Regions from separate parts of the Labrys sp. 22185 genome, predicted to be linked through region 1. Evidence: riboswitches for the same ligand, from Rfam matches in the RefSeq annotation. Region 1 holds a riboswitch; the other holds the start of a gene.

Region 1 (3,404 bases):
CTGCAACGCCGAACAGGGCCAGCAGCAGCCGACGTCCGGGAAATTGCCGCCGGGCCAGCGCCAGGGCCACGAGCGCCCCGAACGAGAGCGACAGCAGAGTGGAGAGCAGCGCCTGATAGACGGTGAAACCGGCGATCGAGACGAGATAACCGACATTGCCCTGCCAGGCGTCGCCGCCAGCCGCGAGAAACAGGCTGGCGAGCGCGGCGAGCACGAGTGCGGCAAGGCCGCCGAGGAGAATCAGGCCGGGCATTCAGATTGAAGCATCTTTACCTCCCCTGGAGGGGGAGGGTCGGCCTGAAAGGCCGGGGTGGAGTGACTCTTTGCAAAATATTTCAGCTTTGGCCGAGGGAAGACGATTTGGAAGGGCCAGTGCATCCCACCCCACCCCGACACTTCGTGTCGCCCCTCCCCCTCCAGGGGAGGGTAAAGGACCAGCGTCGAGCTTCACCTGCCCTTCCTCACTTCGCCATGGCGGCCAGCCATTCGTCGATCCAGGCCTTGCGGTTCTCGGCGAGCTTGGCCGGATCCGCCATCAGGGCCTTGGCGGGCACGGCAACGGCCTTGAAGCTCTCCGGCAGGCCGGCAGCGGGCGTCCTGGCCGGATACATCCAATTGGTCTCGGGCAGGACGGACTGGGCCTCGTCGGAGATGAGGAAGGTGAGGAACTGGCGCCCGAGTTCCTGCTGCTTTGAACTCGCCGTCACCCCGGCGACCTCGACCTGGGTCTGATGGCCTTCCGGGAACATCGCAGCCTTGTAGTTGGTCTTCTTCTCGGCACCGATATGGTAGGCGGGCGAGGTCGAATAGGAGAGCACCATGTCGGCCTCGCCCTTCAGGAAGAGCCCATAGGCTTCCGACCAGCCCGAAGTGACCGTGACGATGCGGGGCTTCAAGGATTTCCAGGCGTCGGAGGCCTTGTCGCCATACACGGCCTTCATCCATGCGAGCAGGCCAAGGCCCGGCGTGGAGGTGCGCGGATCCTCGATCACCAGCTTGGGACCGTTCTTGTCGTCGACGAGATCCTTCAGGCTGGCGGGCGGGGTCTTGAGCTTGTCGCTGTCATAGACGAAGGCGAAATAGCCCCAGTCATAGGGAATGAAGGTCTTGTTGGTCCAAGGCTCGGGCAGAGAGAGCTTCTCGGCTGCCACGCCATGCGGCGCGAACAGGCCTGATTTCTCCGCCTCTCCCATCAGATTGTCGTCGAGCCCGACGACGACGTCGGCCTTGGTCGAGGCCCCTTCGAGCTTGAGCTTGGCGAAGAGGGCGCCACCATCATCGGCGGTGACATAGGTCAGCTTGCAGTTGCACTTGGCCTCGAAGGCGGTTTGCAGCGGCTTGCCGGGGCCATATTCGCCGGAGAAGCTCTCATAAGTGTAGACGGTGAGCACCGGCTTGTCGTCGGCCGAGGCCGTTGTGGCGACGGTGGCCAGTGCGAGAGCGGCGAGCAGTTTCCTCAGCATAGCGTCCTCCATGTCGAAAACGGTTCGATACGGATGACGGCGGTGAAGAAAATTGAGGTGAAGCTGAAAGCTTCGAAGCTCATCCCTCCGCCGGCACGACCCGGATCAGGTTCGATGGGTTAGACGTAGCTTGCGGCCATCGTCTTCTCAGCCCTTGCGGGCACCCCATGAGACAATTCTCGTGTTAGCGCTTTCCCGGCACGAGGGAAAGTCCGTTTCATCGCGGCAGCCGCCCTCTGCCGACGACAGGCCAAGACTTGGGGCCTCACCCAGCATCCGCGCCATGACGGAGCTGGGTCACCGGCCTGCGATCAGGCGATACCGAGCCGAGCTGCGGCGAAGGGTCGGAGGCGCGAATCCGTATAGTCGGGAATCGCCAGTTCCACGCCGGCCGCCAGCAGCGCCTCCTCGCTCATGCTGGTGGCAAGACCGATCACGGCAAGGCCCGCTGCCTTGCCAGCCGTGATGCCCGAGCGCGAATCCTCGAAGGCCAGGCTGGAAGCGGCCCGTCCGTACAGGCGCTCCAGGCCGACAAGGTAAGGATCGGGATGGGGCTTGGGATTGGCAACCTCAGCGCCGATCACCACGGTCGGAAAGCGTTCCACCAGGCCCAGATTGACCAGCTGATGCTCTGCATTGTCCCGCGGTGCATTGGTGACCACGCCGACCGGCACCCCGTTCTGCTCCAGCCAGTCGAGGAAATCCGTCAGTCCCTTCGCCGGCTTCAGCCCCACGAAGAGGCTGCGGAACATCGCCTCCTTGTCGTCGACGAGCTTGAGGGCGGCATCTTCGTCGAGATCCTTCAGGAAATTCCTGGCAAGCAGGCTGTTGGGCTGGCCCATGATCTCGGAGACATAGGTGTCGAGGGAAAGCTCGATCCCGTGCGGCGCCACCATCTCGCGCCAGGCCTCGTAATGCAGGTGATCGGCATCGACCAAAGTGCCGTCGAGATCGAAGAGAGCAACGGATTTCACGAAACAAAACCTTCTTCAGAGAGGCAGGAGCTGGGGCTCGTCGCGGAACTGCACGGCATGGAGGGCGGCATAGCGCCCTGCCCTGGCGAGCAGCGCCTCATGGCTGCCCTCCTCCACCAGCCGGCCGCCGTCGATCACGCAGATCTTGTCGGCTTCCTGGATGGTCTGCAGCCGGTGGGCGATTACCACGACGGTGCGGCCGGCGCAGAGATCGTCGAGGGCATTCTGCACCGCCTGTTCGGATTGCGAGTCCAATGCGGCCGTGGCCTCGTCCAGGAGAATGATCGAGGCATCACGCAGGATGGCACGCGCGATCGCGATGCGGGCACGCTGCCCGCCGGAAAGCTGCAGGCCGCGCTCACCGACCTCGGTGTCGTATTCCCGGTCGAAATCCACGATGAAATCATGGGCATAGGCGGCCTTGGCTGCCGCCTCGATCGCCTCCTGCGAGGCACCCGGCCGGCCGAAGGCGATATTCTCCCGGATGGTGCCGGCGAACAGGAAGACGTCCTGGCCGACATAGGCCATGGCACTGCGGAGGCTGGCGACGGAAACCGACGCGATGTCCTGCCCGTCGATTTCGATCGCGCCGGAGTCCGGCTCATAGAAGCGCAGGATCAGGTTGAGCACGGTCGACTTGCCGCTGCCGGACGGACCGACCAGAGCGGTCGTCTTGCCGGCCTCGGCGACCAGCGAGAGATCGTTGAGCACCGGCTCGTCCGGCTTGTAGCCGAAGCTCACCTGATCGAAGGCGATATGGCCACCTCTGTTGACGAAGGCGGGCTTCTTGCTCTCGCCTGCCCCTTCGCGCGCCGGCTGATCGATGATGTCGTAAAACATGCTCACGCCGGTAACGGCGGCGTTCAAGTCGACATTGACGCGAGCGAGTGCCTTGGACGGCGCATAAGCGGTGAGGAAGGCGAACAGGAAAGAGATCAACTCGTCGACTGTGAGCTGGCCGGCGGTG
Region 2 (3,404 bases), on a different contig from region 1:
GCCGTGCCGAACCAGCCGATCATCGCCGCGCCGATGCCGGAGGTGATGTGGTCATAGCCCGGCGCGATGTCGGTCGTCAGCGGCCCGAGCGTGTAGAACGGGGCTTCGCCGCAGGCGGCAAGCTGCTTGTCCATGTTCTGCTTGATCTTGTGCATGGGCACATGGCCCGGTCCCTCGATCATCACCTGGCAGCCCCTGTCCCAGGCGATCTTGGTCAGTTCACCCAGCGTCTCCAGTTCGGCGAACTGGGCTGCGTCGTTGGCATCGGCGATCGAGCCGGGACGCAAGCCGTCGCCGAGCGAGAAGGAGACGTCATAGCGGCGCATGATGTCGCAGATGTCGCCGAAATGCTCATAGAGGAAGCTCTCGCGATGACCGGCCAGGCACCAGCGCGCCATGATCGAGCCGCCGCGCGAGACGATGCCGGTGACGCGGCTGGCGGTGAGCGGCACATGGGCGAGGCGAACGCCGGCATGGATGGTGAAGTAGTCGACGCCCTGCTCGGCCTGCTCGATCAGCGTATCCTTGAAGACTTCCCAGTCGAGCTTGAGGGGATCGCCGTCGACCTTCTCCAGCGCCTGGTAGATCGGCACCGTGCCGATCGGCACCGGCGAGTTGCGCAGGATCCAGGAGCGGATGTTGTGGATGTTGCGTCCGGTGGAGAGGTCCATCACCGTATCGGCGCCCCAGCGCGTCGCCCAGACCAACTTCTCCACTTCCTCGGCGGCGCCGGAGGTGACGGCCGAGTTGCCGATATTGGCGTTGACCTTCACCAGGAAGTTGCGGCCGATCACCATCGGCTCGAGTTCGAGATGGTTGATGTTGGCGGGCAGGATGGCCCGGCCCAGGGCGATTTCGTCGCGCACGAATTCCGGCGTGACGAATTGCGGAATGGCCGCGCCGAAATCCTCGCCATCGGCCCGGCGCCCGGCCGCGCCTTCGAGGGCTTTCTCGCGGGCGAGGTTCTCGCGGAAGGCGGCGTAGACCATTTCTTCGGTGACGATGCCGGCCTTGGCGAATTCATATTGGGTGACGCGCTGGCCATCGGCACCCCGGCGCAGCTTGCGTTCGGCCGGGCAGGGGGCCACCAGCCGGTCGGCGGAGACATTGCCATTGTCTTCCGGCTTGACGGCCCGGCCCTCGATCGCGCCGAAGCCGCGCGCCGCGATCCAGTCCTCGCGCAGGGTCGGCAGGCCCTGCTTCAGGTCGATGCTGGCGCCGTCCTCGGTGTAGGGGCCGGAGGGATCGTAGACGCGGATGGGAGCGAGCGACGCGTCGCTCAGCGCGATCTCGCGGAAGGGCACCCGCATTTCAGGATGCGAAGCGGGGGCCGCATAGACCTTGCGGGAGCCGGCAATGGGGCCGGTGGTCACGCTTTGGGGCGCGGCGATCTTGGTCTTGGGATTTTGGATGTTCATGGATCTCCTCCTCGTTGCGAGTCATGGAGATCCGGGGCGACGATTGTCTGGGCAGAACCGGCATCTCAGCCAATTCCGGGACCTGGAGCCAATTTCTAGCGCCAAAGCCCTGTTCCCGTCCCTTCGCCGGCATGACCCGGATCAGGTTCGAAGGGTTCGGCTCTAGGCCATCTCAGCCCCGCTTGCGCAGGACACCCCTCGGAACGATTCCAAGGTTAGACCCGGAATCGGCCTGCGTCCAGAGCGAAGGATTGTCGCATTATTTTGGAAGAAGAGGGGTGGCACCGCCCAGGGCAATCGGGTGAACGATCAAACCGGGTCATTCCGGGCGCATTGCGGCATGCAATGCCGCTATGCAGACCCGGAACCGTGATGAAAATACCGTTCTATCGTCTTGCGATCCCGCATCTGCATCGCATCACTTCGTGCTGCAATGCGCGCGGGATGACAAATCACCTTCACCCGATTGCCCTGTGGCGCCGCCCTTTTTGGACTCGGACCTCAACACTTTGAAAGAGCCGGTTCCGAAAACCCGCCCCTAAGGACGACCTCACCCCCGCCAGGCCGCCGCGATCATGTCGGAGGCCTTCTCGGCGATCATCACCACGGGTGCGTGGGTGTTGCCGGAGACGATGGTCGGCATGACAGAGGCATCGGCGATGCGCAGGCCGGACATACCGCGCAGGCGCAGCTCGGGATCGACCACGGCCGCCGCATCGCTGCCCATCCGGGCCGTGCCGACCGGATGGAAGATGGTGGTGGCGATGTCGCCGGCGGCCTTGGCGAGATCCTCGGCCGATTGGATCGCCGGCCCGGGCTTCAGTTCTTCCGGCCGGAAGGCCTGCATCCGCTTCGTCGCCATCAGGCGGCGGGCTGCGCGGATCGAATCGGCCGCAACCGCGCGGTCGCCCTCGGTCGAGAGGTAGTTCGGGGCGATTTCGGGATGGGTCCGGGCATCCGGCGAGATGATGCGGACATGGCCGCGTGCCTCCGGCCGGAGATTGCAGACCGAGACGGTGATGGCCGGAAAAGGATGCAGCGGCGAACCGAAGGCGTCGAGTGACAGGGGCTGCACGTGAAACTCGATATTGGCGCTGGCAAAGCGCGGATCCGACTTCATGAAGATGCCGAGCTGGCTCGGTGCCATCGCCATCGGCCCCGAACGCTTGAGGGCATAGGTGAGGGCGATCTCGGCCTTTCCCAGCAGCGAGGCCTGCCATTCGTTCAAGGTGCGTGCGCCGCTGATCCTGAACACGGTGCGGATCTGCAGATGGTCCTGCAGGTTCTCGCCGACCCCGGGCGCCTCCAGCACGAGCGGGATGCCGTGCCTGGCCAGCAGCGCCGCCGGGCCGACGCCGGACAGCTGCAGGAGCTGCGGCGTGCCGATGGCGCCGGCCGCCAGTACCAGCTCGCGCTTGATGGAGACGTTAGCCGGCTTGCCACCCAGCTTCAGTTCGAGGCCTTCGGCACGTCCGTTCGCGAAGCGGATGCGCTCGGCCATCGTCCCGGTGAGGATGGTGAGGTTCTTGCGATGCCTGACGGGGTTGATGAAGGCCCTGACGGCGTTGAAGCGGAAACCGGCCTTCTGGTTGACCTCGAAATAGGCCGAGCCGCTGTTGTCGCCGGCATTGAAGTCGTCGATCTGGGGCACGCCGAGTTCCTCGGCCGCCTCGCGCACCGAGTCCAGGATCGGCCAGGACAGGCGCTGGCGCTCGACGCGCAGCTCGCCCTGCGAACCATGAAAGGGCGCGCTCCCGGCATGGTGGTTCTCCGAGCGCCGGAACAGCGGCAGCACGTCGTCCCAGCCCCAGCCGGCATTGCCGAGCTGCTGCCATTGGTCATAATCGGCAGCCTGGCCTCGCATGTAGATCATGCCGTTGATCGAGGAGCAGCCGCCCATCACCCGGCCGCGCGGATAGGCGAGGCTGCGCCCGTTCAGGCCCGGCTCGGCGACGGTCCTGTAGCCCCAGTCGGTGCGCGGATTGC

Evidence for each region. Region 1 has a riboswitch for thiamine pyrophosphate ahead of thiB (thiamine ABC transporter substrate binding subunit). Riboswitches for the same ligand answer to the same signal wherever they lie in the genome.
Region 2: another riboswitch for thiamine pyrophosphate. It lies ahead of thiC (phosphomethylpyrimidine synthase ThiC); the one in region 1 lies ahead of thiB (thiamine ABC transporter substrate binding subunit).

Annotation. Positions count from the first base shown of each region.
Region 1 is NZ_JBQEPH010000001.1:770,313-773,716, reverse strand. Features, by position in the region: gene ACTJKX_RS03620 (ABC transporter permease subunit) at 1-253, opposite strand, end outside; gene thiB (thiamine ABC transporter substrate binding subunit) at 462-1,475, opposite strand; TPP riboswitch at 1,529-1,641, opposite strand; gene ACTJKX_RS03610 (HAD family hydrolase) at 1,775-2,437, opposite strand; gene ACTJKX_RS03605 (ABC transporter ATP-binding protein) at 2,453-3,404, opposite strand, start outside.
Region 2 is NZ_JBQEPH010000020.1:14,213-17,616, forward strand. Features, by position in the region: gene thiC (phosphomethylpyrimidine synthase ThiC) at 1-1,418, opposite strand, end outside; TPP riboswitch at 1,520-1,627, opposite strand; gene ACTJKX_RS27720 (GMC family oxidoreductase) at 1,969-3,404, opposite strand, start outside.